Regions from separate parts of the Desulfitobacterium dehalogenans ATCC 51507 genome, predicted to be linked through region 2. Evidence: riboswitches for the same ligand, from Rfam matches in the RefSeq annotation. Region 2 holds a riboswitch; the other holds the start of a gene.

Region 1 (14,959 bases), 1.7 Mb from region 2:
GCCATTGGAATAACGCTGAACACCAAAACCTACCCAGGTAGCACAGGGTGATTCCAGATACATTTCAGCCAAATCTTTTATTCCCTCAAGAGGTACTCCCGTTATGGCACTGGCTTCTTCAAGGGAGACCTCGTCCCGAAGATAGCTTTCAAAAGCTTCCCAGCCATGAACATGCCTTTGAATAAAGTCCAGGTCCAAACGGCTCTCTTGCCATATATATTTGAGAACGGCCATGGCCAACAGCCCATCAGTACCCGGCTGGATCTGAAGGTAAATATCCCCTTGCGCCGCCGTTGGGGTGAATAAGGTGTCGATGACTAAAAGCTTAGCCCCTTTATCCCTGGCACGATTGATAAAGCTCCACTGATGAACAGCGGTGCGGGCAGGGTTAACTCCCCAGAGGACGATTCCCTTGGCCTTTGCCATATCTTCCGGATCGCAAAGCGCCCCTTGACCTCGGTTATAGTTTAAAGCATCTCCTCCAGCCGACAAGCATAAATCACCATGGATCTTGGTGTGAGATCCTAATCCTCTGAACATTCCCTCTGTGGCATAATGAAGAATTCCCAGGTTGCCGGAGTATTTGTCATAGCCACTGGCGAGGTTAGAACCATAGCGGTCGTGAAGTTCAATGATTTTTAAGGCGATGGTCTCCAAGGCTTCGCTCCAGCTTATGCGCTGCCAATTCCCTGAACCTCTGGGGAACTGGCGGAGGGGATACTTTAGGCGCTGAGGGCTGTATACATATTCCGTGTAGGCATAGCCCTTAGCACATAGTCGACCATGGGTATAACCATGCTTGGGATTTCCCTCAACTTTAATAAGTTTTCCGTTTTCCACAGTGGAGAGAATCCCGCAAGTCTCATAGCAATTGCGCGGGCAGACATTATGGAAAATTTGCCGATCAGTGTTCATAATTTCTCCTTAAAATCGACCAGGTACTTAATTTTAAAGGCAATAACCAAGGACACTCTGGTATCAAAATCCTCAAGATCCATGTCTAAAATTTCCTCGATTCGTTTGAGCCGATAGCGAAGGGAGTTGGGATGAAGGAAAAGGGCATTGGCCGTAGCTTTCAAATCGCAATGATAGGTAAGATAGTTCTCAAGAGTTTCTGTCAATTCATTTTTTTGTTTGTCCTGAGATTCTAACTCAGCTAACATCTCGCGATAAAACTCTAATAATTCCTGTTTATCATGGCTATAAAGTATTCTTTCTACTCCCAGTTCCCGGAAATAAACGGTGGGGCCTTTCCCTTTGAGGAGAACACTAAGCTTAACGGCCACCTTGGCCTCCTGATAGCTTCGGAATAATTCTGATGGCTGCTCATATCTTCTACCGACACCCACCCGAATCACTCGAGGTGCCAGGCGTTCCTCCGTTTGAGCCAGTACTTGATTGATGATCATATTCAGATACGCTTTAAAATCACGGCGCTTCCCACTTTCAATAGGCAAAGCTAAAATGACTTCTTCGTTTTTTTCCATGAGAATCACGGCGTTATCCAGAGGCTGAACTACGGATTGAATACTATCATGCAGGGTGGTGACAAGATAGTGATCCTGAGAATAGGACTCATAGTCCTCCAGTTCAAAGACTGTGACCACATGAGGCAGGCTCAGATCCCAGCCCCATAGCTTTGCTCTGGCAATAATATCATTATTATCTTCTATGTTTCCATAGAGCAGATCAAAAAGAAAGGCATCCTGATAATTTCGGCTGTTGTCCAAAAGTTCCGCTTCCTTTTGCAGTTCCAGGACAAAGATATTGCGAGCTTGGTGAATCAGTACTTTAAGCCGGTTGTCCTCGTCAGGTCCCGGATCACATAGATAGAGAAAGCCTAAACGCTTGGAGGCATGGCTAAGTTCAATGGCAAGAGCGTCCATTCTCGTCTCCCCTGCCTGGATCTGGACTCGTCCGGGACTAGGAGGATTAAGAGGTAAAACCTCGAAGAACTTCCCTTGACCAAATTCCTCATCGGTTAAGGAGGACTCCAAAACCCTATGTGAAGTGCTTGCGATCATAACTTCTCTACGGACAAAGTGGGAAGTGCTGTCTACAAGTTCTTTAAGACCACCACCATGAACCAGCTTATTCAATAGCTCGTTCTGAAGCTGCAAGGATTCCTCGACATTCATAATCTTCCTCCTCCCTAGAACTTTATATGTCCATTTTGTAAGATTATTTATCCATACGTTATGAGCATTATACGTTATCCTGGCAATATTCCAAAGCCTTCACCTATCTACTCATTGTAATCCTTCTTGATACTAAATACAAAAAAGGAGGGACGATCACTATCTTTGGGATAGTTAGCGCCTCTCCTTTAGGATACACAATTTTTCTTACTTAATATGTGGTTTAAATCACTCATCGGTGTAAATTTGCTCTATGAATCGGTTTCCAGTTTTATATGGAGCCAGTATTGACTTAGATATCCCCTTCTTGAAGTAATCTTCTATAGTAAAAACTGCTGGTATATAAAGCCGCAGCCGGATTATGGCCCAACACTCTATCTTTCGTGATAAGCGTGGTAACAGGAGCCTCGGAGTATTTAATAAATAAGGAATCATGCCCCACGCATAGCCCTACTATCACATTGAGATGGGTCTTTTCCTCATTGAGGAGAGTGGCTTGAAGGACAGGGTTGCATAAGGATTCATGGCATCCCTTGTTGACCTTGAGCTCTTCTGGCACTCCTACTTGAGTCTTGTCGACTGCACCTACTTTACAAATGATACCATAGCTTTCAAGCCCCTTGGCACTAAGAATTTTGGCAAAGGTTTTTGCCTCGCTCATTAATCCCACACAGGTAGCAATACCAACCTTTTTAGCCCCGATTCGTTTAGCAAAGGCTATTATTTCCTCTACTCGAGTGAGTTTACCATAATAGGTCCCTTCGATTTCAGCTGCCGCATTGGAAAGTTTGGAAACAAGGTCATCCTTACGGTATAACTCATTAATCTCTTCTACGGTTTCTTCAGAAGTATGGGTTGTTAAGCAGAATTGAGGAAAGGTCTTGTCTCTTTTATGGCAATTTAAGAGCGCACAATCCGTGCAGCTTAACTTCTTATCCTCTTGATTCATTACCATTCTCCTTCTCTATTTGCTTATAATTTGCTTATATGCCCTTGAACATAGGGATATAACCACTCATTACAATTGTAAGATCTTAAATCTTAAAACTCAAGGAGATTCAGACGTAGAAAAGCAGGGAGCTTTTCTCCCTGCTTTCTCATTCCTCGGATAGTGAAGGAACAAACGAGTCTTCTCCTTGCTTCACAGTTCGTGAATAAACAATCCGCTACGCAGCTTAGGTTCAAACCAAGTGGATTTGGGCGGCATCAGTCGCCCCGCATCAGATACTGCAAAAAGCTCTTGAATAGAGGTAGGGTATAGAGAAAAGGCACATTTCATATCGCTGTTGGTTCTTTTTTCAAGTTCCTGTAAACCACGGATTCCGCCCACAAAGTCAATGCGTTTATCTGTACGGATATCCATAATCTGCAGAATCGGCGTTAAGAGGTGATTCTGCAGCAAGGATACATCCAGCCCTTCTACAGGATCCGTTGAACGAATCTCTTCCCGAGCCCTCAGCTTATACCAAGTCCCTTCCAGCGCCATGCCAAAGGTAGCCTTCTCCTCAGGTTTATAAGGGGTATTTCCTTTTTCCTCCAATTCAAAGCCCCTTTTAATTTCTTCCAAAAATTCGGCCTTGCTCAAACCATTAAGATCTTTCACCACTCGATTATAGTCCAAGATCAACAACTGATCGTCTGGAAAGAGCACAGAAAGGAAGAAATTAAACTCCTCTTGACCCGTATAGTTGGGATGCTCTTCTCTTCGTTTCAGCCCCACCTTAACGGCAGAAGCGGTACGATGATGTCCATCGGCAATATAGATGCTTTGAATTCCGGCAAATCCTGAAGTAATCTTCTCCAAATCCCGGTCCTCCGAGATAACCCAAACGACATGCCTTACTCCATCTGATGCCATAAAATCATAGAGAGGAGTTTTCTGTTTCACTTTTTCAATCACTTCATTAATACTTGCTTGCGAGCGGTAGGTTAAAAAGATCGGGCCCGTCTGGGCATTGCACACATCCACATGATTAATACGGTCAAGCTCTTTATCTTCCCTGGTCAATTCATGCTTTTTAATCACATCTTGAAGATAATCATCAATTGCGGCGCAACCCACCAAGCCGGTTTGAGCTCTTCCGTCCATAGTAAGCTCATAGATATAGTAACAGGGTTTGGTTTCCCGGATAAAAATCCCCTCTTGAATCATTTCCTGCAAAATTTCTCTGGCCTTTTTATAGACCTCAGGATCGTAAGGATTGAAATCCTCAGGAAAGTGAGTCTCCGGACGATCCACCTTTAAAAAAGACAGGGGTTCTTTTTTTATTTCTTCAAGGGCCTCTTCGCGGTTGTATACATCATAAGGGAGGGCAGCTACTTTCCTTGCTACATCTTCCCTGGGTCTTATGGCTTGAAAGGGTCTAATCCTTGCCAAAGTATTCCCTCCTCTTGAATTGAATTCAGCTTATTTTATGACGCGGACTCTCAGTACGCCGTCAATTTCTCTGAGTTTGGCAATCATCTCTGGACCGGCCGGAGTTTCGATATCGATAAGGGTATAGGCATAGGACCCTTTGCTTTTGTTCATTAAGTCCGAGATATTGACATTTTCTTTGGCTAAGGTAGAGGTGAATTGACCTAGCATATTGGGGACGTTTTTATGATTGATGGCAATCCGCCCGGCTTGGGTGCATACTCCCATATCACAATTGGGGAAATTGACAGAATTCTTGATATTGCCATGCTCAAGGTAATTCATCATCTGCTCTACAGCCATGACCGCACAGTTTTCTTCGGATTCCGCTGTGGATGCTCCTAGATGAGGAATGGCAATAACCCCTTCCACTCCGCAGACTTTTGGGTTAGGGAAGTCTGTCACATATTTGGCAACCTTTCCTGTGCCGAGAGCTTCAAGCAAAGCATCTTCATCCACCAGGGTATCCCTGGAGAAATTCAGGATAATCACGCCGTCTTTCATTTGCTCAAAAGCTTGTTTATTGAGCATTCCACGGTTGGAATCGGTTAAGGGGACATGGATGGTAATGAAATCACATTCCCGATAAATGTCTTCTACACTTTTGATGGGTTTAATATATTTAGACAGCTTCCAGGCATGTTCAACAGAAATATAGGGGTCATAACCGCAAACATCCATTTCCATTTTATTGGCGGCATTGGCTACCAAGACGCCGATGGCACCTAAGCCTATGACTCCCAGCTTCTTGCCTTTGATTTCTGTTCCGGCAAATTTAGCTTTATTCTTTTCAACCAGTTTGGCAACTTCGGGATCCGTCTGACAGGAGCTAACCCAGTTAACTCCTCCCACAAGATTCCGGGCAGCCATAATCATGGTGGCAATCACCATCTCCTTTACCCCATTGGCATTGGCACCAGGGGTGTTAAAGACGACGATTCCTTTTTCAGCGCATTTATCCAAGGGGATGTTATTGACTCCAGCTCCAGCTCGAGCAATGGCCTCAATATCAGGAGGTAATTCCAGATCGTGCATAGAGGTACTGCGGACAAGGATACCGTTAGCATCTTCGTAACGGTCTACATTAATATAGTGATCGGTAAAAAGCTTTAATCCCGCTTCGGAAATATTATTCAGGCAATTGATTTTAAACATTAAAAACACTCCTCTTTTTATAATTCTTACTTATTTTCTGCTTCAAACTTTTTCATAAACTCCACTAAATCCTTGACCCCTTGGATCGGCATGGCATTGTAAATGCTGGCCCTCATCCCTCCCACTGTACGATAGCCTTTAAGGTTCTCAAAACCTGCGGCCTTGGCTTCTTTGATAAACTTGGCATCCAACTCCTCAGAGCCTGTCACGAAGGGAACATTCATTAAGGAGCGATCCTTTTTCACCACAGTTCCTTTAAACATGTCACTGGCATCCAAGTAATCATAAAGGATGGCAGCCTTTTCCTCGTTAATCTTTTTCATAGCCTCCAGTCCGCCCAGTTTTTTGAGCCATTTGAACACTTTACCGCAGATATATATTCCATAGACCGGCGGTGTATTATAGGCGGAGTTGTTATCGAAATGGACTTTATATTTGAGCATCGTGGGGGTCCCCGGCAAAACATCCTCCGTGATGAGGTCCTCACGAATAATGACAATCACGACCCCGGCAGGACCCACATTCTTTTGGGCTCCGGCAAAAATAAGTCCATATTTTGTAACATCAATGGGTTCAGATAGAAAATTCGAGGACATATCGGCAATCAAGGGTTTATCCCCCACATCAGGAAGTTTATTAAACTTGGTTCCAAAGATGGTATTGTTGTGGCAGATGTAGACATAGTCCGCATCCTCGGAGAATTTTAAATCTTTAAGGTCTGGAATATAGGAATAGTTCTGGTCCTCTGATGAAGCGATGACATTAATCTTTCCGTACAGCTTTCCTTCGGAAATGGCTTTCTTGGCCCACTGTCCTGTATTCAGATGATCCGCCACCCGATTCTTCATAAGGTTCATGGGAATCATGGCAAACTGTTGGGACGCCCCTCCCTGAAGAAAGAGAATTTTATAATGTTCAGGAATATTAAGCAACTCTCTTAGGTCCTGGGCGGCCTCATTCATCATCCCCTCAATCGTCTTGGAACGGTGGCTCATCTCCATAACGGACATGCCCGTTCCCTGGTAATCCAGCATTTCCTCTGCGGCTTCTCTTAGAACTTCTTCAGGCAATACTGCCGGCCCTGCTGAAAAATTGTACACTCTTTTCATTTGAAATATCCCCCTTATTTATAAATATTTATGAATGTTAACATATATTGGGTTGTCCAGGGTAGATAAAAACCCACCCCAGTCTTTGGGGCGGGTATTCCGCGGTGCCACCCAAGTTCCAGCCTTTACGGTTTACGGGCAGTAAGCCCTACCACCTTCCTCCTTCGTGTCGTTAAGGAGAAACTATGGTAGTGCGGCGCGGATAATAAATAAAACCTCTCATCCCAAATCAGGGACGAGAGGTTATTCCCGCGTTGCCACCCATGTTGCCGTAATCGGCCAACTTATGTCCGCGATATCGGGCGGAACCCGTCACAATTCATCATTGGCCACTCCAGGATGGAATCCGCTTCGCTTCTATGACTGACTTGCACCAACCGTCAGCTCTCTACACATATTCGGCACCGGATGTCCCTTCATCGTGTTGGACTATAGATCTACGCTGTTATGATTCTAATCTATTACAGGCCTTTTTGTCAAGTGTTATGGCTAAAATAATTATTTCCCTGCTTCGACATTGCCTTCTAAGCCGATCTCAGACGCGATGGCGCGCATTCCATTAATGGTCTCTTCGATGATTTCATTTAAGTCCTTACCCAGGCGGTTGGCACCGGCTTCAATGACTTCCCTGTTGACATTCTCAGCGAAGCTTTTTTGCTTCCATTTCTTTTTGACCGATTTGGTGGTCAGGTCATGAAGGCTCTTGCTGGGACGAAGCAAGGCTGTGGCTGAGACCAAGCCTGTTAATTCATCGATGGTAAACAAAACTTTTTCCACGTTCTCCCGGGGTTCTACATCATGGACCAGACCATAACCATGGCTTTCAATAGCCCGGATGAACTCCTCCGGCAATCCTTTGGGAGTAAGGATCTCCCGGGTTTTGCGACAGTGTTGATCAGGGTACATCTCAAAGTCGATATCATGCAATAACCCGATATTTCCCCAAAGGTCAGGATCTTCTTGATAAAGGGAGGCAAAATGGCGCATCACAGCTTCCACCGTTATGGAGTGACGCAATAAGGTCTCACTTTTTACATAGTCATTGAGAAGTTGCCAAGCAGCCTCTCTATCCCGTGTATAATCCAGCATCCGACATCCTTCTTTCTCATAGTTTATGGTTGGTCTTAACAGTCTCAATAGAATGATTAGACCTAGAACTTAGATATTGCCTAATTCTTCAAGGTTATAGGGTGTTTCCTGATAGACGTAGTAGTTCAGCCAATTGGCAAAAAGCAAATTAGAATGACCTCTCCACTTGACGATGGGGGTCTTCATGGGATCATCCCCAGGATAGTAGTTCTGAGGAATAGTGATGGGTAGCCCTTGGGATATATCCCGATCATACTCCGATTTTAGGGTGTGAGGATCGTATTCGGAATGACCTGTAACAAAAATCTGCCGACCGCCCTTGGTCCCGATGAGATAGACTCCGGACTCCTCAGATTCCGAAAGAATCTCCAACTCCGGCACCTTGACAATATCTTCTTTTCTTACCTCTGTATGCCTGGAGTGGGGAACATAAAAGACATCATCAAAGCCTCTGAGCAAACGGATATCCTTGCAGTTTAAGGTATGAGGGAATACGCCGAACATTTTTGCTTGTAAAGGATACTTGGGAACACCAAAGAAGTGATAAAGCCCCGCCTGGGCTCCCCAGCAAATGAAAAGCGTGGAAAAGACGTTGCTCTTACTCCAATCCATAATCTTCTGCAGTTCCGGCCAAAAATCAACCTCTTCAAAGGGCATCTGCTCAATGGGGGCACCCGTAATAATCATTCCGTCAAATTTTTGATCTTTAATACTGTCAAAGGTCTGATAATACTTAATGAGGTATTCTTCCGGGGTATTCTTGGAGAGATGGGTTTCCGGATAAAGAAGGGTAATGTCCACTTGCAAAGGAGAATTCCCTAAGAGCCTAAGAATCTGTGTTTCCGTCACGATCTTATTGGGCATGAGATTTAGAATGACAATGCTAAGAGGGCGAATGTCCTGATGCTCGGCACGCCTCTCTTCCATAATAAAGACATCTTCTTTGGTGAGTATTTCTGCTGCAGGCAGGCCATCGGGTACATTAATCGGCATAGTATTCTCCCTTCAATTACACTTGGAAAATAAAGAAAACCTCTTTCCGAGAAAGAGGGCATCGCCAAAAGTTCCTCTCTCATCTATCAATGCTTCCATCGCAGGAATTAGCACCGTTGTATTCATCAGAATACCGGTTGCTGGGTTTCATCGGGCCAGTCCCTCCACCACTCTTGATAAGAAATGGGATGTATTTAATTGCTGACGATGAAAATCGTCATTGGCACTATATTATTATATCTTTTCTTTAAAGTCAATCTGCTCTATAACAAAATTATTGAAGCACACTATATAATACAATAGATTCCTTCATGTCGTAGGCATACGGGCAGAGGCGGAAAAGCTTTTGCTCGGGTCGCGTAGCTTTACGCACAACGCTCACTCTATAGCTCCAGAGCTGGTCAACTCGCTTTCTTAACAGCTACGCCAAACCCCGCTGCTTTCTGCATGTGAACCGGTGGCTTCGCTACGTTAAGAAAGCCTCGTTGACCCGGTCGCTCTTCCGCTAAAGCCGTTCCCTTTTGTGCGTAAAGCTACACTTGCGGGTCTTTTCAACTCTTTTCCGGGTTTTTTTAAGGGTGGCTGGCGATGCCGCGAGGCAGCACCAGCAGATGATGAAAAGCTGTTCAGGTCATCAGGCAGCTTATCCCACATCACGCCCCTCAAACCCGAAAAGCAGCCTAAGGATTTTGCTTTAAGGCAGAGAACGGATTCTAAGCGAGCAGGGTAGCAATCTTCGCGAAAAGACTACAGCGGAGTCGGGTTGGAAACAGGACGTTTCCAACCGGCCATTGAGAACAAGTGCGAAAGCAGTGCTTTCGAGGAGCGAATTGGCCACGAAACCCGGGCGAGGGTTTCGCCCAAGCCGCCTCACCACAGAGAATACTTAGCGGCGCAGGTGCACCCGACGCAGCGGAAGTCTTGAGCGATTAGATTGCTCCGCGCAGCTTATGGAGTGAACGCCGAAAGCAAAATCCTGGAGAACTAGCTTTCCGGGCCTTTTTCATACTAGAAGACGGCTCTCTCCAACTAAAAGCAGGATGAGAACCGTCTTTCTCTTCATTATCCTTAGACCTATTCTATTACTAAAGTTTTCCGCCTTCGACAATTAACTCTTCAGGTTTTACATCATCTCCGTACACGGGGAGAAGAGTCTTTTTATAAGCTTGCCCCACAAAATCCTCTTTACCAATCGCTTCCAACTCTTGATTGATCCAGTTTAAGAGTTCGGTGTTGCCCTTCTTTACTGCCGGAGCAATTGTGTCCGTTCCGCCTAAAGTAGGTACACCTACAGTGAAGCCGGGATTAGATTTTGCCCAAGCAAGCACTTCCGTATTGTCATGAGCTAACGCGGCTCCTCGACCATCTTTTAAAGCTTCAAAAGCTTCCGTGTTTTGATCATACTTGAGAAGTTCGAGGTCAGGGTGATTCTTGGTTAAATAATCTTGAGCTGTGGTTCCTTTATTGACAATAACTTTCTTCCCTTTAAGCTGGTCGATGGAGGTAATCAGAGCCCCGTCAGGTGATACGAGCCCTAGAGAAACCTTCATGTAAGGATTGGCAAAATCAACCTTTTGCTTTCTTTCCTCCGTGACTGTGAAATTAGCCATGATGATATCTACCTTGTTGGATTCGAGATAAGGGACTCTGTTGGCAGCCTCAACCAATACGAATTCCACTTTGGATTCGTCCCCCAAAAGGTCTTTAGCAAAACGCTTGGCAATTTCCACGTCAAAGCCTTGATTCTGTCCATTGGAATCCACATACCCAAAAGGCGGTTTGTCGCTGAATACTCCAATCCTTAAGGTACCACGCTGTTTAATCTCTTCTAAAGATCCTGCAGAGGACGTACCATTTGAGTTATTTGCTGGGTTGGCTCCTGCTTGGCTGCACCCCACAAGCCCTCCAAGGAGTAAAGCGCCTGCTAGTGCGAGGGACAATAATCTCTTCATCTTTTTCATCGTTTCTCTCAACCTTTCTTTGCTTTTTTGTACTCTAGTATTGGAATATATTAAGAAATCGCCTAGCCCGATCCGTGCGAGGATTATTAAAGAACTCCTGAGGTCCAGCAATCTCACAAATATCACCTGAATCCATGAAAACGATTCGATCAGCCACAGCCTGGGCGAAACCCATTTCATGAGTGACGATAATCATGGTCATTCCTTGTTTGGCCAAACCCAGCATAACATCAAGAACTTCTCGAACCATTTCCGGATCAAGGGATGCTGTCACTTCGTCAAAAAGCATAATCTCGGGATTCATACATAAGGCCCTGACGATAGCGATTCTCTGCTTCTGACCTCCGGACAACTCCCTTGGAAAAACGTTTATTCTATCATATAACCCGACTCTTTCCAAGAGGACCTTGGCTTGCTCCAGCACTTGGCTTCTACCCCTGTTCTGAACTTTCGTGGGGCCAAGAAGAATATTCTCAAGCACCGTCATATGGGGAAAAAGATCATAGTTCTGGAAGACCATACCGATCTGCTGACGGATTTTTTTCCAGTCAACATTTTTTCCTATGAGGCTTTGACCTGAAAGCAGAATATCTCCCCCTTGAATGGGTTCAAGACCATTAAGACATCGGAGCAAGGTGCTTTTCCCGCATCCGGAAGGCCCTAAAACCACAATAACCTCACCCCTCTGGACTTGGAGATTAATCTCATTGAGAACAGGTTTGCCAACATACTCCTTGTGCAACGCTTTGATTTCCAACACTACTTCCTTTTTCTCTACACTCATTTAATCACCCCTAACTGCTCCACTTCGCTTCCAGCTTCTTTGCAAAACGAGATAACGGATAACACATGGTGAAGTACAACATAAAAATAAATCCATAAATCCAGAAGGAGGCAGTGGGTACCGTGAAACGAGCGTTCTCTATGATTTGTTGACCGACCTTGAGAACTTCCACTACGCCGATGAGAACCACAAGCGAGGTGGTTTTGACCATCCGTGTAGCCAAATTAATCGTGGCGGGAAGCATTCGTCTTACAGCCTGGGGAATTAAAATATATCGGTAAAGCTTCCAAAAGCTTAAACCCAAGGCTTTACCGGAGTCACTCTGATGTCGTGGCAAGGATTCTAAGGCCCCTCTAACGATGTCACCCATTTCTGCCGTTCCCCAGAGAATAAAGACAATAATAGCTATGACCTCACCCTCCAGATGGATATTAAAGGCCGCGGTAATTCCGAAATAACCGATGAATAACCAGACAAGGACGGGAATAATTCTGAAGGTTTCTAGATAAAGGCGGCAGAGCCCTTTGATCATCCTCGATTTTATAGTCATGAGAAGACCAAAGAGGATTCCCGTAAAGGTGGAAATTAAGATGGCGATGAAGGCTATTCGTGCCGTCACCAGCAATCCCTCCAGCAGGCGCATTATATTTTGTGAGGTAAAGATCATCTCAATGGCCGAACTCTGCATAACGCACCTTCCTCTCCAGCCAAGTCAGGAAAAACGATAGGGGCAAAAGAATGATCAAGTAAGAAACAACCAGCATAAAGAGAGATTCAATGGTCTGGTAATACATCCCGATGAGGTCCTTGGTTACATTCATAAGGTCCAGGATGGCGATAGCCCCGACGACGGAAGTTTCTTTCAGCAAGAAGATACAATTAGCGCCAAGGGCCGGGACACTAAAAGACAAAGCCTGAGGGAATACTACATAACGAATCAATTGCCACCGTGAAAACCCTAAGCTTAAGCCAGATTCAATCTGGGATTTGCTCACCGCCTCCATACCGCCGCGGAAAGCCTCAGCCATATAGCTGCCTCCTAAAAAGGAAAGACCAAGAATTGCACAAGTAGTCTCACTTAAGGTCACCCCCAGCTTCGTTAGCCCAAAATAGAGAAAGTAGAGCTGGATTAGCAAAGGGGTATTCCGGGAGAGCTCTATATAGACTCCCACAATAGTTTTTAAAAAAGGTACACGGTAATAGATTATTACACTGCAGATAAGGCCAAGGAGCAAAGAAAACAATGTCCCCCAGAAAGCAAGCTTTAAGGTAAGCCATGCCGCTTTCTCATATAAAGGGATATTTTGAAGAATAAATTCCCAATTTAAGTTCATGGCCGTTCTCTCTTTCAGTCAAATCTGCTGGACTTCTATACCCTAAGTCTATTCATATAATTCATATATATTTACTATGACATATCGGAATTATATATTTTAGTTACCGCTATGTCAATAACTAATTTCTTTAAATAAGCAAAAGGAGCTAACATCTTTGAACCTGGATAAGTTCACGAGATGTCAGCTCCTTATTTTCTTGTTTAATTTAGCCTCAAAGTGCTTAGAGGCTGAGAAAATTTTAATAATTTATATTAGAAAATTTCCAAGCCCACCGGGCAATGATCTGAACCCATTATTTTGTCGTAGATTAGGGCATCCTTAAGTTCATTCTTCAAGCTTTCAGAGACGCAAAAATAATCAATACGCCACCCTGCATTATTGGTTCGAGCATTGAACATATAGGACCACCAAGTGTAGGAATCTGTTTTATCCGGGTAGAAATGGCGGAAGGTATCGATAAAGCCATTCTTAAGAAGTCCACTGAACTTTGCCCGTTCTTCATCAGAGAAACCGGCGTTTTTACGGTTGGATTTGGGGTTTTTGAGATCGATCTCCGTATGGGCAACATTAAGATCTCCGCAAAAGATCACCGGTTTAGACTTTTCCAGGCTTTTAAGATAACTGAGAAACTCTTCTTCCCAGGTCATGCGATAATCTAAACGAGCCAGACCTCTTTGAGAGTTCGGGGCGTAGACGGTAACCAGGTAGAAGGTTTCAAATTCAAGGGTAATGACTCGCCCTTCTTGATCATGTTCTTCTTTACCGATTCCATAGGACACACTCAGCGGTTCATTTTTTGTAAAGACTGCGGTACCGGAATATCCTTTCTTCTGAGCAAAATTCCAATAGGCGTAATACCCCTCCAATTGGAAAGGAATCTGTTCTTCCTGAAGTTTGGTTTCCTGCAGGCAAAAGATATCCGCTTGTTCCTGTTCAAAAAAGTCCATAAAGCCCTTATTTAGACAAGCCCGCAGGCCATTAACATTCCATGATATTAATTTCATTTTATTCTCTCCTCCCCTATAAAAACCACATAATTCTTCTACACATTTGAATCCTTATCAATTCTTATCTTCCACTTTAATCCCTATATTGGTTTTTTACAACATACAATTGCTTAGTTCCCTTACCTCTTCTAAAAGGTAAAGCACTAATAAGAACTTTGATGGGTCACCCAAGCGGGACTTTACTTCTTTAGGACTTTGGTCCTACTTTCTTTTGCAGGACTAAATCTGTCGACTGTCGAAAGTATTTTTATATTCAGTCTACAAATAAAGGAGAGAATCACAATGCTTATGAAAAATCAACCTCATGATGAAAATCAAGAAATCTTTAACCACTTCGCTTATGTTTTACCATTTATCAATGACATGCTTACCAGTGATGTCAGTGTTGGAATGTCTGATCGCGAAAGGCAATTGGTCTACATACCCGGAAGAACATTGGATCTTAAAATCCCGATAGGTGCTCCCTTAAAGGCAGGCAGCGGGTTGTATCGGGCAATTAACGAAAAGCGCAGGGTGGTTGTGAAATCCGATAAATCCTTGTGGGGTGTTCCCTTTATTGCTACAGCATTTCCGATTTGCAATAAGCAAAAGGAAATCATCGGGGCAATTGCCGTAATGGAAAATGTGGACCGCCAAGATCATCTCAAGGACATGTCCACATCATTAGCACAAAGTATGGGAGTTCTAGCCAGCACAATCCAAGAGATTTCCGCACAGACCGAAGAAATCTCTGCCGTCTGCGATTCATTAACTAATCTGGTCAATGAATCGCAGTCTCAGGTTAAAAAAACAGACGATGTTCTTTCCCTCATCAAACGCATTGCCAATCAAACTAATTTATTGGGTCTCAACGCTGCTATTGAGGCCGCGCGTGTGGGAGAACAAGGCAGAGGGTTTGGTGTCGTTGCCGAAGAAATTCGCAAGCTAGCCAACGAAACCACTGCTTCCATCAAGCAGATCGAAGCTATAC
Region 2 (14,959 bases):
TCAAAAGCCGGTCCCACCTGGGCGTCAAAGCCCCGCTTAAAGAAATCCAATACGCTTCGTCCCTGAATCTCTTCGCAAGCCCGCACACATTTACCGCAGAGGATGCATTTATTCGGATCTCTTAGAATAAAGGGGTTGCTGTCATCAAGGGGGTGTTCACGCCGTTCCCCTCGGTAGTCTTCACCGGATACACCGTATTCATAGGCATATTGAGCAAGGGAGCAATCCCCCATCTTTTGACAGGTCATACAATCCAATGGATGGTTCGCCACTAAGAGCTCAAGGATCACCTTGCGGGACTTGCGTACCTTCGGTGTCTGAGTTTTAACAATCATACCCTGGGTCACTTGGGTCACACAAGAAGGCGGCAAATTGCGCATTCCTTCAATCTCCACAATACAGAGACGGCATGCCCCGGCATTAGTGAGCTCCGGATCCTGACAAAGGGTTGGAACCGGAATATCGTGCATCCGGCATGCTTCCAGGACCGTGCTTCCTTTGGGCACCACAACTTCTTTTCCATCAATGGTTAAATTCAGCCATTCCACCAAATCCACCCCTTTCTTCTAGGCCCGGATAACCGCGCCAAATTTACAGGTATCCATACAGCTTCCGCAGCGGATACACCTTTCCCCATCAATAACATAGGGGGTATTTTTATTTCCACTGATACAGTTAGCTGGGCAATTTTTAGCACACAGTCCGCATTTTTTGCATTTTTCCGCATCAATCTCGTAGGTCAGGAGGTCACTGCAAACTCCGGCCCGGCATTTTTTAGCGTGGATATGCTCCTCAAATTCTTCCCGGAAATATTTTAAGGTGGCCAGGATAGGGTTAGGCGCGTTTTGACCTAAACCGCACAGGGAGGTTTCTTTAACTGTATAGGCCAGGGTTTCCAGTTTCTCAATATCCTCCTCCCTGCCTTCACCACGGGTGATGCGGTCGAGAATCTCCCACATCCGTTTATTCCCTTCACGGCAGGGGGTACATTTTCCGCAGGATTCGCTCTGGGAAAAGTTCAGGAAAAAGCGGGCAATATCCACCATACAAGTGGTTTCATCCATGATAACCAAACCACCGGAACCCACCATAGCACCAGCCCGGGTTAGGGTGTCATAATCCACAGGGAGATCCAACATATCTTCCGGCAGGCATCCTCCTGAAGGGCCGCCGATTTGCACCGCTTTGAACTTCTTACCGTCTTTAATACCGCCGCCGATATCGAAAATAATATCTCTTAAAGGCATTCCCATAGGAACTTCAACTAATCCAGTGTTGTTAACCTTACCAGTTAGAGCAAAAATCTTTGTGCCTTTGCTCTTTTCCGTTCCGTACTGAGCATACCATTGGGCTCCATTTTTTAAGATATGAGGTATGTTGGACCAAGTCTCAACATTATTGATGTTGGTAGGCTTACCCCATAGCCCGCTTTGAGCTGGGAAAGGAGGCCGCACTCGAGGCATACCTCTTTTTCCTTCGATAGATGCCATCAAAGCCGTTTCCTCACCGCAAACAAAGGCTCCGGCTCCAGCGTTGATTTTCAAATGGAAACTAAATTGCGTACCTAAGATGTTATCACCTAAGAATCCTGCTTCTTCAGCCTGTTTCATGGCAATTTGCAGATTCTTGATAGCCAAGGGGTACTCTGCACGACAGTAAACATAGCCCTCATCTGCACCAATAGCATAGGCGCCAATCAACATTCCCTCAATGACGGCATGAGGATCTCCCTCGAGAAGACCGCGATCCATAAACGCACCCGGATCTCCTTCATCGGCGTTACAAATCACATATTTTTTATCTGATGGAGTAGCTTTACATAAGCTCCATTTCAGACCAGTTAAGAAACCGGCTCCTCCCCGGCCACGTAAGCCGGCTCCCTTGACTTCCTCGATAATTGCCTCGGGGTCCATAGTGAGGGCTTTCTTTAAACCTTCATAACCTCCATGAGCAAGATAATCCTCAAGCTTAGTAGGATCGATAAATCCACAATTTTTAAGAGCGATACGGGTTTGCTTGGCAAAGAAACTAATGTCCTCATAGCTTAAAGCCGGTTCTCCTGACAGAGGATCCACATAGAAAAGGCGCTCCACCTTCTCCCCTTGACCTAATTCTTTCTCAACAAGCTCCGGAATATCTTCCGGTTGAATTCTTCTGTAAAATCTCTGAGCAGGCTCTACGACCAAAGTTGGCCCTTGCTCACAAAAACCACGGCAACCTGTGGCGATGAGCTCTACATTCTCAGACAACCCTTGACGTTTTATCTCTACGTTCATTAAATCAATGATTTTATTGGCTCCTGAAGAGAGACAGCCTGTGCCCGCACAGATAAAAACCTGTTTTTTAGCTTCTGTGTTCATCCCTATTCCCCCTACTTATACTCTGCCAGGATTCCTGGGATCTGATCTGCATTCAATCGTCCGTGGACATTTCCATTAATGGACATAACAGGAGCTAATCCGCAGGCACCAATACAGTTGACAATCTCTAAAGTAAAGCGTCCATCTTCCGTGGTCTGTCCATCCTTAATTTTTGTATTTTTTTCTATGGCTTCCAGAACTTTAGCTCCTCCCCGAACATGGCAGGCAGTACCTAAGCAGACACTGATGACATTGCGTCCCATTGGAGCAAGGCGGAATTGGGCATAAAATGTGACAACTCCATAAACCTTAGCAGAAGGTATACGTAGTTCCTTGCTTATGTGCTTTATCACATGTTCAGGCAAATATCCATAAAGTCCTTGTGCTTCCTGCAAAACCGGAATAAGCGCCCCTTTCTCCTGTTTATAGTGGGCTAATATCCGATCCAATTGTTCCTCTTTAGGATCAACTAACTCCCTACACTCCTCACACAAAACGATTCTCCTCCCTTTTCCACTAAGTTCAAAGCGTTTCTTTGAAACGCATGATACCCTGTTCAGTGATTAACATGTCTACTTTCTTATCGTAAAACTCAACGGGGATTCTGTCCACGATCTGGCAGTGAAAAGCAAGCGCAATCTTTGGTGTTCCTTCTGCCAATCTCCCGAAAAACCGATCATAATATCCGCCCCCATAACCGAGGCGATTGCCCTGAGTATCAAAAGCTGCTCCAGGAACAAGAATACAATCGATCTCCAGGGGATCAACCTTAGTGAGTTCCTCCTTTTTAGGTTCACGGATTCCCCACATTCCTGACTCAATATCCTTTTCCAAATCCTCGATAAGTGCCGGTATAAGCACCCCCTTTGGAGCACATCGCGGCAATACCAACCGCTTTCCTAAGTCAAGGACTATTTGGGCTAACTCAGTAGTCTCTACCTCATCGCGAAAATTCATAAAAAGCATGATGGTGCTTGCTTCCTGAAACTCACGGGTCTGAGTCACGATAGCCTGAATTCTTTGGCTTTTAAAAGCCCGTTCTTCCGGCGTCAACGCCGATCGCAGGGACAGTACCCGTTCCCGCAATGACCGCTTCTCCTCAGACACCTTTCAATCCTCCTTTAGATCCTCCACTAAAAAAATATACTTTTCTTTTCAAGAAAATTCAGTCAATCATATAATAGATTCGTCAAAGATTAGAATATTCCTTCTACAAAGTTCGATAAATACTTAAATGGCTTTCCTGATCTAACCTAAAACCAGGGGTACCAAAACCGGAACCAGAAGAGATAAAGAAAGCCCGCTAATTATAGCTACGATACCGATACCTTTAGGTCCCACCGCCACCAAGAGAGGAAGGGTCGAATCCATAGCTGTCGCTCCACTGGGAGCAACAAGGGCCAACGGCCCCACCCTTTTAGCTAAAAAAGGGACAAAAATAATCGCTAAAACTTCTCTAAATATATTACTCAAAAAAGCGATAGTACCCAAGGAGACCGAGTGAAGGTCGGAGATCAAAACCCCAGATAGGCTGTACCATCCAAACCCAGCACCAACTGCTCCTCCCTCCCGAAGCTCCCATCCAAAGCACAATCCTACCACCATAGCCGCTACAATACTACCGAGCACCACACCCACAGGTGCTAAAAACACCTGCCAACCAACTTTGAGCATATGTCTCCAAATATCGCGATTCAGACCTAAATCGATGCCTACCATGACCAGAGTAAAATCAAGAGCTAACGTTGTAATCGTTGGTAAGTATGCTGTCCAAGCCTGGGGAAATAAAAGAATCCCGCCGAAAATTCCTGCAATAAACGCCCCAATAATTGCGCAAGTCATCTGATAGGGATGAGCTGCCTCAGTACTGTTCACTTCCATCTTATCTTGCTGCGGAAGCATGGGCGACTTCCCAATGAAAACTCTTTCTAATAGCCAAACAGCCACTACACTTCCTATAATTGCCGCAACTGCAAATAAGAAGGCCTGCAATCCGAAGCTCCCTAATTGTGAAAGAGTGTTCTGGTCCACTCCGATCCGTAAACCCATGGTCAACAAGAGAATCAATACCCCGATCATCATCCCTCGTCCCGCTTGGTTCAAGATAACCCTAGGCAATAAACGAAACCATCCCACGAAAGCTCCTGCTATAAGACAAACAAATAATATCCACATGTTTGTTCTCCGTTCTTATAAATAAATTAATTTTAAGCCGTTAACTAAGGGCTCTCCCCCATGGTATGAGAAACTCTTTAAACACATGCTTCTATTTTATCTCGAACAAAGGATAAAAGAAAAGTACCTTGTACTACTTTTCATATTTTTAAGTTATCCCCATCTCCATCCCTTCATAATATCCCTTGTCCCTGACTTATCCACATTATCCACAGGGTCTGTGGGTAATTATGTCCAATGTTCCTCCTCAAATTCAACACCTCTCAACCCGCTAATACCAGTTAGTCACAGAGTTATCCACATTGTCCACAGAATTAACTATCCACAGAACATATTATCCCTTTTCAAAATTTCTTGCCCGAATGTCCTATTTCGAGAAAAAGAAAGGGGGTATAGTCCTATTCGAACTATACTCCCTTAAGCCAGATTCAGTCCCGGTATAGCATTCAAATTCCAAGGAGCATAATCCTTAGCTAAATAACGGTAGTATCCGGCTGCCGCGATCATGGCTCCATTATCCGTGCAGAGAACCGGAGGTGGATAACTAAAGGCAACACCCCGTTTTTGGGTTGCCTCAGTGAGACGTTTCCTTAGTGAAGTATTGGCTGCCACTCCTCCGGCAAGGACTAGGGTAGGAGCCTTTGTTTTTTCCAAGGCCAGCAAGGTCTTACGCACTAAGACATCTACGATGGCCTCCTGGAAAGAAGCTGCCACATCAGCAACATTCACCGTCTCGCCCTTCATTCGCGCTGAATTCAAGGTATTGAGCACAGCGGACTTCACTCCGCTAAAGCTGAAATCAAGACTGCCGGGTTCAAGCATAGCTCTTGGGAATTCGTAGGCATGAGGATCCCCTTCAAGAGCGGCCTTTTGAATATAAGGTCCTCCAGGATAACCCAACCCTAAGGTCCGAGCTACCTTATCTAAAGCCTCCCCTGCAGCGTCATCCCGAGTATGTCCAAGGACTTGATACTTCCCATGCCCTTCAAAATGCACCAAATGGGAATGCCCTCCCGAGACGAGGAGAGCCAATAAAGGAAACTTCAGCTCCGGATCATGGAGAAAGTTCGCATAAATATGTCCTTCTAAATGGTTAATTCCCAGCAACGGAATCCCTGCCGCATAAGCCATAGCCTTTGCCCCCGCCACTCCTACAAGAAGAGAGCCCACAAGCCCCGGTCCATAGGTCACTGCAATTCCCGCCAAATCTCCAAACTCCATCTTCGCCCCTTGCAAAGCTTCCTCTACAACACTTTGCAAATGTAGGATATGCTCCCGTGAAGCCACTTCCGGCACGACTCCACCGTATTTTTGATGGGTCTTGATCTGCGATGAAATAATATGACTGAGCAGATCACGGCCATTGCGAAGCACGGCCGCTGAGGTCTCATCACAGCTTGTCTCAATTCCAAGTATATTAATATCTTTATTGTTCACCAGCAACCTCCCGATATCTGCCTACTTTCCTTCACCAGAAAAAGACATCTCTTCTTATAGAGATACTCGCCACCGCTCAGTATGGCAAAGACTATCTCTACTCTTTGCCTATATCAAGCCACATAATAAGGGCATCTTCACGATTATCTGAGTAATAGCCTTTACGAACCCCCGCAGTTGCAAAACCTAGGCGTTCGTACAGTCTTTGAGCAGAGACATTGGAGGCTCGTACCTCAAGGGTCATACGCTCCATGCCTTCCTTAACCATCAAATCGATCACAGAGCGCATCAGGAACTCTCCTCCGCCCATCCCCTGATACCCCGGTGCTATAGCCACATTGGTAATATGTCCTTCTTCGAGTATAAACCATAACCCCATATAGCCGATGATATTGCCCTCGTGTTCCAAGCAAAAGTACCGTGCATACTCATTATCTCTCAGCTCACTGACAAAAGACTGGGGAGCCCAAGGTGCCGGAAAGCAAGCATGCTCTATCTCCAGAATTGTGGATAAATCACTCTCTTGCATGGGGCGAATCATCATTTCCCCTTTAGCGCCTCCTCTTTCTTAGCCCAATTGACCTCAGCTTCCGATAACCGAATGTAATAAGGTTCCACAAGCTTCCCCTGGGTTCCCTTCTGCCATTCATTCCAAACACAACGAACAGTATACGCTCCCCGTGGTAAAGCCAAATAATCCGGGAGAAGCACCGCCTTATTCCCTAAGGTGGTCTTAATCTTCTCTTTATAGCGCGAAACGGCGTCACCGATAAAAACAATGGCTTTATCCTGTTCCGCCAATTCCTTAAGCCAAAGAGCTGGCTCTACCGCGAAAGGATCCCGGCTTCGTATGGGGATTTCCTCTCCTTCCGACCATCGGTACCGAGCTGTATACCATTCATTCTTTCTTGCATCAAGAATAGGTACGATTTCTTCCGGTCGGCTATGTCCGGCCCAAGCCAAAGAATCCAAGGAAAGCACACCTACTAAGGGAAGTTTGAGCACTTGAGCCAAGCCCTGAGCTGTGGCAATCCCAATACGGATTCCCGTAAAAGAGCCTGGTCCCCGCACCACACCAATAAAATCGAGATCTTGAAGCTTCCAGGCTGATGCCTCTAAGACTTGATCCAATACAGGAATCAACCGCTCCGAATGGGTTTTGGATGTATGCAAAAAGCCTTCCGCCACCAGCTGCCCGTCCTCTGCCAAGGCTAAAGCTGTGACTTTGGTGGTAGTATCGATGGTGAGATACTTCATAGATCCTCCTAATATTCAAAAGGAATAATATCTTTGAGCCGTTCTACCCAGGCTTCCGAATGAGAAGAAAAGCCGATTCTGCGTGGTTCCTCCCCTGATCCTTCAATCCTGATCTCTAATGAATCATCGGGTAAGATGTCCTCTGCAATTCCCGGCCATTCAATCAAGCAAATAGTATCTTCTTGAAAGGCATCCTCTACTCCGATTATTTCTACCTCTTCTGGATAACGCAAACGATATAAATCCATGTGGATTAACCGCACCGGATTATCCCGAGCTATCCCTGAATACTCAATCTGAAAAGTAAAGGTCGGACTGGTCATGGGTTCTTGTACTGCTAAAGCCTTCCCAACTCCTTTGGCTAATGCAGTTTTTCCCGCACCCAAATCACCGAAGAGGCACACCACATCTCCCCCACGAAGCGCTTTTCCTAAATTGTATCCAAGGGCATGAGTACAATCTGCGCTTAGGCTTTGAACTTCTAGGTCCATTCTGACCGTCCTTTCCTTTAACTATTCGTTCTAAAATCTGGTTCGCTTCAGGTATTACCCTGAGGTTTGGCTAAGCGCCCACGGAAGCGAAATGATGCCGGCCCCGGCCCCCCGGAAAGCCTAATCCCTAATGATTTTGCCGTTAATAATGACAGTCTCAGGATGTGATTTTAAAACAAAAGGATGTTCACTCCAAATAACGATATCCGCATCTTTACCCACTTCCAAGGATCCTAGGCGATGATCCACGCCCATAATTTCTGCCGGATTAATAGTGATGGCCTTTAAAGCTTCTTCTTCATCCATACCGGCTCGTGCTACCAGCGCTGCACAAAGGGGCAATTGTTCGATGGGAGTCACCGGATGATCTGTGATAATTGCTACCTTAACGCCTGCTTGTGTTAGGACATTAGGAGTTTCAAAGGATTTATCTTTCAACTCCACCTTAGCCCGATTAATTAATGAAGGACCCACAACAGCAGGATATCCATATTCTGCGATTTCCTCAGCAATCTTATGTCCCTCAGTGCAATGTTCAATGACCAGATCTACATTAAATTCTTTAGCAATGCGAATAGCGGTCATAATATCATCAGCCCGATGAGCATGGGCCCGTAAAGGAATCTCACGTTTAATCACACGAATCAAGCTTTCCATTCCCAGATCCCGCTCGGGCACTTTTTCTGGATCTTCAATACCTTGCTCCAACTTTTCCAGATAGGTCTCAGCATCCACTAGAGCTTGTCGAAGAAGTGCCGCAGTGGCCATACGTGTCATGGGCATCTTCTTTTGTTCACCGCCATAGACCATTTTGGGATTCTCACCAAAGGCCACCTTTAGCCCTGCAGGTTCCCGTACGATCATCTTATCCACGACTTTGCCGACTGTTTTCAACACTACGCCTGTACCACCAATGACATTGCCGCTGCCCGGTGTGGAAAACACTGCGGTGACTCCCCCTAAACGAGCATCCCGTAAACCTTCATCCTCTGGATTAATACCATCAATTGCACGCAGTTCAGGGGTGATCGGCTCAGTCATTTCATTGAGATCATCCCCTTCACTTTGGTAAATCTCCTCTCCCAGTCCCACGTGACAGTGGGCGTCAATAAAGCCGGGTAAAACAAACTTATCCTGGGCTTCGATGATCTCTGCTCCCTCAGGAGCAACCAGATTCTCCCCAATGGCTTTAATTTGTGTGCCTTCCACTAAGATGCTTCCGATGAATTCTTGGCCTTTCATGGTCTTAATGCGACCGTTACGGATAAAAAGGCTCGTATTTGCGTTCATGATTACCTCCGTTATGAATAGTATAGTCGTTGAAATCCTTATATATAGGGCTATATAGATACCATTGCGTCTGCAGCGATTTCCCTCATAGACAGACTGACTCGCTCACGGGCGGTGTCGATACCTAGGACACGGACTTTAACGATGTCTCCCACGGAAAGCACTTCCATGGGATGCCTGATAAACTTCTCACTGATTTGAGATATATGCACCAAACCGTCGTGTTTGACTCCTATATCAATAAAAGCTCCAAAATCAACGATATTCCTGACGGTTCCTTCGAGGATCATTCCAGTCTGTAAATCCTCTAGATGGGTAACATCCTGACGTAGTTTTGGTCGGGGCAAATCCTCCCGAGGATCCCGGCCAGGGCGTTGCAGAGCGGCAAGAATATCTTTGACCGTGGGAACCCCGGCACTGAATTCCCGAGCACATTCCTCCGGATCCAATTGGGCAATCCCCAATCGCACCTCATTGGGGCGTTCTCGTAGATCTGTTAGAGCGAATCCTGCCTTGTGCAAAATATTTTGAGCAAGGTCATAAGATTCCGGATGAACCGGTGTATTTTCCAGAGGGTTGACCCCTTCGGGAATACGAATAAAGCCGGCGCACTGAACAAATGTCTGCTCACCTAGACGAGGGACCTTTTTAAGCTGATCCCGTTTTTGGAACTTCCCGTGGTTTTCCCGATAAGCCACAATATTTTTGGCAATGGTAGGTTTAAGACCTGCTACATATTGAAGGAGAGATGGTGAGGCGGTATTCAGATCTACACCAACAGCATTAACTGCCGATTCCACTACTCCATGTAGGGATTCTTCAAGGCGTTTGGGTTGAACATCATGCTGATACTGCCCAACTCCTACGGCCTTGGGTTCTATTTTAACAAGCTCAGCCAAGGGGTCCTGTAAGCGCCGAGCTATGGAGACTGCGCTACGTAATGAGAGATCAAAGTCCGGAAACTCTTCTCCCGCCAGCTTCGACGCAGAGTACACTGAAGCTCCAGCTTCACTCACGATGATATACTCCGAAGCTAAGCCACTTTCCCTAATCATTTCTGCAGTAACTTCCTCTGTTTCTCGAGAGGCTGTGCCATTTCCAATGGCGATCACATCTACATGATATTTTCCGATAGCATCTCTAAGCATTCTTTTCGCTTCTTCCCGCTTGTTTTGGGGAGGATGGGGATAAATAACCCCTACATGAAAGAGCTTGCCAGTATCATCAACTACAGCAAATTTACACCCCGTTCGGAATCCCGGGTCTAACCCCAGTACCACTTTCCCACGCACTGGAGGTTGCAGTAAGAGTTGCCTCAAATTCTCGGCAAAGACTCTGATAGCTTGTTCTTCGGCTTTTTCGGTTAGAGCACCCCGAATTTCTCTCTCTATAGAAGGTGCTATTAAGCGTTTATATGCATCATCCGCAGCTGAACGTACAATCTCCGCTGCGGGCCCTTGCTTCACAAAAGCCTGTTCGATTAGGGCTAAAATATGCTCTGAAGGAACTTCCACTTTCACATTAAGGAGCTCTTCCTTTTCTCCTCGGTTCAAAGCAAGGATGCGATGAGGAGGCAGTTTTTTCACAGGCTCCCGATAATCATAATACATCTCATAGGCTGAGCGCTCTTCTGCTTTTTTCGCTGAAGCTATGATATCACCAAGGCGGAAAGTAGCTTCCCGAATCTTTTTGCGCATAGCAGCATCATCGGAGATCATTTCTGCAATAATGTCTGAGGCTCCATTGATTGCCTCTTCTGGCGTTTCTACACCAAGTTCAGGATTTATATATTTTTGAGCTTCTATAAGCGGCTGAGCCTTGTGATATTGTTCAAGAATCCATAATGCTAGAGGCTCAAGTCCCTTTTCTTTAGCCATGGTAGCCCGAGTCCGTCGTTTTTGTTTGTAGGGCCGATAGAGGTCTTCTACTTCTTGAAGAATTGTGGCCTTCTCAATCTGATTCGCCAACTCCTCAGTAAGTTTACCTTGTTCTTCAATTAAACGCAGAACCTCACTTTTGCGTTGCTTTAAATTTCTTAAATACTCCAAACGCTCAACAATACTGCGCAGGGCGTTCTCATCCAACTCACCGGTCGCTTCTTTACGATAGCGAGCTATAAAGGGAATAGTGTTCCCCCCGTCCAAGAGTTGTATGGCTTCTTTAACTTGATGGGCTCGCAAGGTAAGTTCTTGCGCAATAATTTCCACAAATTCCAAAGGATAATCCCTCCTGCTAGTTCTCAATTTTTTATTATACCATTCTTTTAGCAAAAAGCTAAAGAAAGATGGAGAAACTAACAAAGCAAGCCCGCCAGGACCTGCTTGTAAAAAACTAGACCTTATTTATTATGCTTTAAGAAACAATGTCTCGTTGTGATAAAGTATCAATGTCTTTCAGGGGAACACGGATTTCTCCCTTCTCTATACAAAATCCATTAACATCCATGAGATTAATATAAAGAACTAGATCATCTCCCACTTGTTCAAAATCTACAACCTCTTGATTAAGTTTTTGATAGGCGGGGTAAAGAATCTCCGCCTTACCGGTAGCTCTAGTAACCTTAACCAGCTCACCACCCTTAGAAACTATACCATGAGCAAAGCCGACTATAATGATAAACTCGTTATCATTAAGCCAGTGAATCTTCTTTTTTGGAGTGTATCTTCCTTCTGGAGCAAAAGAATGCCACATTTTAACTCGGTAGTTCTGGTCTAGCTGCAGTCGCAACCAACTACTGCTCGCACTATCTTTGATATAAATATCGCCGATGGTTTCCCATTCATCTGGGTAGATATAAGCTGTATATTGCTTATTTGGCGAACTGCCATGAACCACATAATTCCCCTGTAAAATAAAGGCAGGAACATAGGGATTGGTATTAATACGAAAAAGCTGTTCAGTTTGCTCGGTGATAGCTGGTTTCGGAGTCTCGTCTTCCACTGCTCCGCTATCAGGTTCACTTGGACCAGCTGCTGCTGCGGTCTTTACTTTCTTAACATAAGCGGCATAATTGGCTCTTTGCTGTTGGATTCTTTGCTGTGGAGTTTGTTCGGGATTGGTGACCAGCGTTGTCGAATAAGTCAGTTCCTCTGAACCGGGCCCTTTAAAAAAGGCACTTAAAGGAAAGATACCAAAATTCAAGAACAAGGTACAGAATACCACTCCTAGGAAAAACAAGGTGCCGCGAGTGATTCTTCGTTTCTTGATAATGCTCCCTCCCTAAACTTTACTTCCACTTGAATCGAGTAATACCATTATTTACCATGTCTTTATAGTAGGTTCTCTATTACTGTTTCTCATTCCTTCTTTTAGCAAAGATATGTCAAATCACCCTACGAATCGTGTAGATAAAAAGGAAATCATCAAAAAACGAACTAGCATAAACTAGTTCGCTCATATGATCCTGCCTTATTTAACGAGCTGCATTTCCTATGCTGCGCTCTACAACTACTTTCTTTGCAATCTCAACGATATCGGACAAGACCGCTCCCCCTGTGGCCAATCCGCCAGCACCAGGTCCCTTCCAAAAAAGATCACCCACCAACTGCGTTTCCAGGGATAGGCCATTATCCACGCCGGAGACATGACTTAGAATTGCTTCCCTAGATAACCACTGCACACCAACCTTAGCAATAATTCCTTCCCGACTTTTTTCCAGTCCTGACGAAGACTGATCAATGATGGATGCCTCGGCAACTAATTTAGGCACTCGTCCCTGTCTTTTTTGCTCCGCGACCTCTTCCGGGGTTAGCCCTTGGATTCCTTTAATCTCCACCTCTTCAAGAGGAATATCCAGATCAAAGCATTCCCGACAGAGAATAACAAGTTTACACGCCGCATCTAAACCAGTTACATCCATGGTCGGATCACTTTCCGCATAACCAGCCTCTTGCGCTTCTTGCAAAGCCTCCTCATAGCCTTTCTCTGACTCCACCATTTGAGTCAGAATATAATTAGTGGTCCCATTTAAAATTCCACAAATTTTTTTCACCTGGTCTCCGGCTAGCCCATATTGAATGGTTCTAAGAATCGGAATCCCTCCCAAGACGCTCCCTTCATAAAGCAAGCAGATTCCTTTACGCTGGGCTATTTCTTGTAATTCCGCGCCATGAAGAGCCAGTAATAGCTTATTGGCTGTCACTACATGCTTTCCTTTATCTAGCGCCTCTTTGATATAAGAATAGGTGGGATGTTCACCTCCCATAACTTCCACTACTACTTCAATCTCCGGGTCATCGAGAATATCTTGAGGTTTCTGTGTTAGAATAACCCCCTCAATTGCTCGCTCTTTACTTATATCTTGAACAAGGGCCTTGCTTACGACCAGTGTGATCCCCAGTTTGCGAAGAATTTTGTTTGAATGGAGTAGTATTCCTTTTACCACCCCTTGGCCCACGTTCCCACATCCTAATAGACCAATACTCACTGTATTTTCCTTCATCTCTCTATTCCTCCTCTTCGTCGGTCCTTGACGGTGCCTGCAATGTTATAACTAGAGCAAATAAAAAGCCCTTCCATATTCCAGGAAGAGCTTATGTCTTATATTTTTGCTCATCTTCCAGGAATAATCCTGCTGGAATTAGCACCACTGCCACATAGGCCGGTTGCCGGGTTTCATCGGGCCAGTCCCTCCGCCACTCTGGATGAGAAGTATTCAATTTTTCATTATTATATGACAGTAAACAAAGTAATGTCAATAGAGCAGAGTGATATATTACAGAACAATGTGATCCCTTCACTGTAGAACTATGAAGTAATGCTACAGAATTGGTATTCCTTCGTTTAGACTGCCGCTTCGAAAACCCTCTAAATCCAGAGTAACATAGGTAAACCCTAATTCCTTGAGGGGCTTGACGATAGTATCGAGGTCCAGTTCCATAAGTTTCAAAAAATCTTCTTTAGGAATTTCCAATCGGGCCACATCCTGGTGATAACGCACTCTTAAATTTTTAAATCCTAGTTCTTTAAGTAAAGTTTCCGCTTTCTCTACGCGCCGAAGCTTTTCGATCGTGATCTCCTCTCCGTAGGGAAAACGAGAAGATAGACAAGGACTGGAGGGCTTATCCCAAGTTGAAAGTCCCATCTTCTTGGAAAATTGACGAATCTCTTCTTTGCTCAAGCCCGCTTCTTGTAACGGACTCCTTACCCCCAAGGCTCTCGCTGCTTGCATGCCAGGACGGTAATCTTTTAGATCATCAGCATTACTCCCATCAAGAACCCAATTAATCTTCTTCTCTTGGGCAATGCTCAAAAGCTTTGTAAACAGCTCATTTTTGCAATGAAAACAACGGTTCTGAGGGTTCTTTACAAACTCCTCCTTGTCCATTTCTTCAGTTTTAATTACTAAAAACTTTGCCCCAAACTCTTTAACCTGCTGCAAAGCATTGTTATAATCAGCAGAAGGCATCGTTTCCGAAGCACCGATGACAGCAAGACAATGATCCCCTAAAGTTTCATGAACTACTTTTAAGAGAAAGGTGCTGTCCACCCCACCCGAAAAAGCTACCACAACTGATTCCATTTCCTTAATGATTTGCTTTAAGTGATTCAGCTTTGCTTGCATGATTTACCTCCAGATTACTCAAACTTAATTAAATTTCACGCTTTAATCGATCTATTCTTTAGAATTATCGCTAACATAGTAGTTTCTCAGCCTCTCCATTCTTTCAGAATACTCCTCTTGAGTCAAGATTCCTTGCCCGACTAATTCCGAAAGCACTTTCGTATAGCGTTCTAATTCTTTCATCTTTTTACTTGAAACTTTCTTATGATTGTAAAACTGTATAACCTCTTCTAATTCATTATTATCCAGCACCCCGATATCCCGCAACCTGACCAGGCTTAACTCACCTTCCTCATTAACCGCAACATCATTGGAGCTTTGGATCAATGGCTGTATAGCCAGCCTTACAGCAAGAAAGATAATAATGAAAAGTAATATTGGATATA

The links. Region 2 has a riboswitch for S-adenosylmethionine ahead of DESDE_RS06365 (homoserine dehydrogenase). Riboswitches for the same ligand answer to the same signal wherever they lie in the genome.
Region 1: linked by a shared signal. The riboswitch ahead of metA (homoserine O-acetyltransferase MetA) and the one ahead of DESDE_RS06365 (homoserine dehydrogenase) in region 2 are both predicted to bind S-adenosylmethionine.

The regions. Positions count from the first base shown of each region.
Region 1 is NC_018017.1:3,982,884-3,997,842, forward strand. It holds gene DESDE_RS19090 (molybdopterin-containing oxidoreductase family protein) at 1-915, opposite strand, end outside; gene DESDE_RS19095 (PucR family transcriptional regulator) at 912-2,138, opposite strand; gene DESDE_RS19100 (DUF1847 domain-containing protein) at 2,431-3,087, opposite strand; gene DESDE_RS19105 (DUF1015 domain-containing protein) at 3,280-4,515, opposite strand; gene DESDE_RS19110 (phosphoglycerate dehydrogenase) at 4,546-5,709, opposite strand; gene serC (3-phosphoserine/phosphohydroxythreonine transaminase) at 5,736-6,818, opposite strand; gene DESDE_RS19120 (HDIG domain-containing metalloprotein) at 7,317-7,907, opposite strand; gene metA (homoserine O-acetyltransferase MetA) at 7,977-8,900, opposite strand; SAM riboswitch class I at 8,977-9,083, opposite strand; gene DESDE_RS19130 (cysteine ABC transporter substrate-binding protein) at 9,986-10,861, opposite strand; gene DESDE_RS19135 (amino acid ABC transporter ATP-binding protein) at 10,896-11,645, opposite strand; gene DESDE_RS19140 (amino acid ABC transporter permease) at 11,656-12,333, opposite strand; gene DESDE_RS19145 (amino acid ABC transporter permease) at 12,314-12,979, opposite strand; gene DESDE_RS19150 (exodeoxyribonuclease III) at 13,234-13,986, opposite strand; gene DESDE_RS22840 (methyl-accepting chemotaxis protein) at 14,272-14,959, shown strand, end outside.
Region 2 is NC_018017.1:1,313,241-1,328,199, reverse strand. It holds gene fdhF (formate dehydrogenase subunit alpha) at 1-548, opposite strand, end outside; gene nuoF (NADH-quinone oxidoreductase subunit NuoF) at 567-2,360, opposite strand; gene nuoE (NADH-quinone oxidoreductase subunit NuoE) at 2,372-2,854, opposite strand; gene DESDE_RS06410 (5-formyltetrahydrofolate cyclo-ligase) at 2,883-3,467, opposite strand; gene DESDE_RS06405 (LysO family transporter) at 3,609-4,535, opposite strand; gene tsaD (tRNA (adenosine(37)-N6)-threonylcarbamoyltransferase complex transferase subunit TsaD) at 4,953-5,972, opposite strand; gene rimI (ribosomal protein S18-alanine N-acetyltransferase) at 6,070-6,516, opposite strand; gene tsaB (tRNA (adenosine(37)-N6)-threonylcarbamoyltransferase complex dimerization subunit type 1 TsaB) at 6,513-7,229, opposite strand; gene tsaE (tRNA (adenosine(37)-N6)-threonylcarbamoyltransferase complex ATPase subunit type 1 TsaE) at 7,238-7,720, opposite strand; gene DESDE_RS06380 (amidohydrolase) at 7,841-9,010, opposite strand; gene DESDE_RS06375 (Tex family protein) at 9,061-11,226, opposite strand; gene DESDE_RS06370 (DUF4652 domain-containing protein) at 11,363-12,151, opposite strand; gene DESDE_RS06365 (homoserine dehydrogenase) at 12,423-13,451, opposite strand; SAM riboswitch class I at 13,559-13,660, opposite strand; gene larE (ATP-dependent sacrificial sulfur transferase LarE) at 13,770-14,573, opposite strand; gene DESDE_RS06350 (hypothetical protein) at 14,625-14,959, opposite strand, start outside.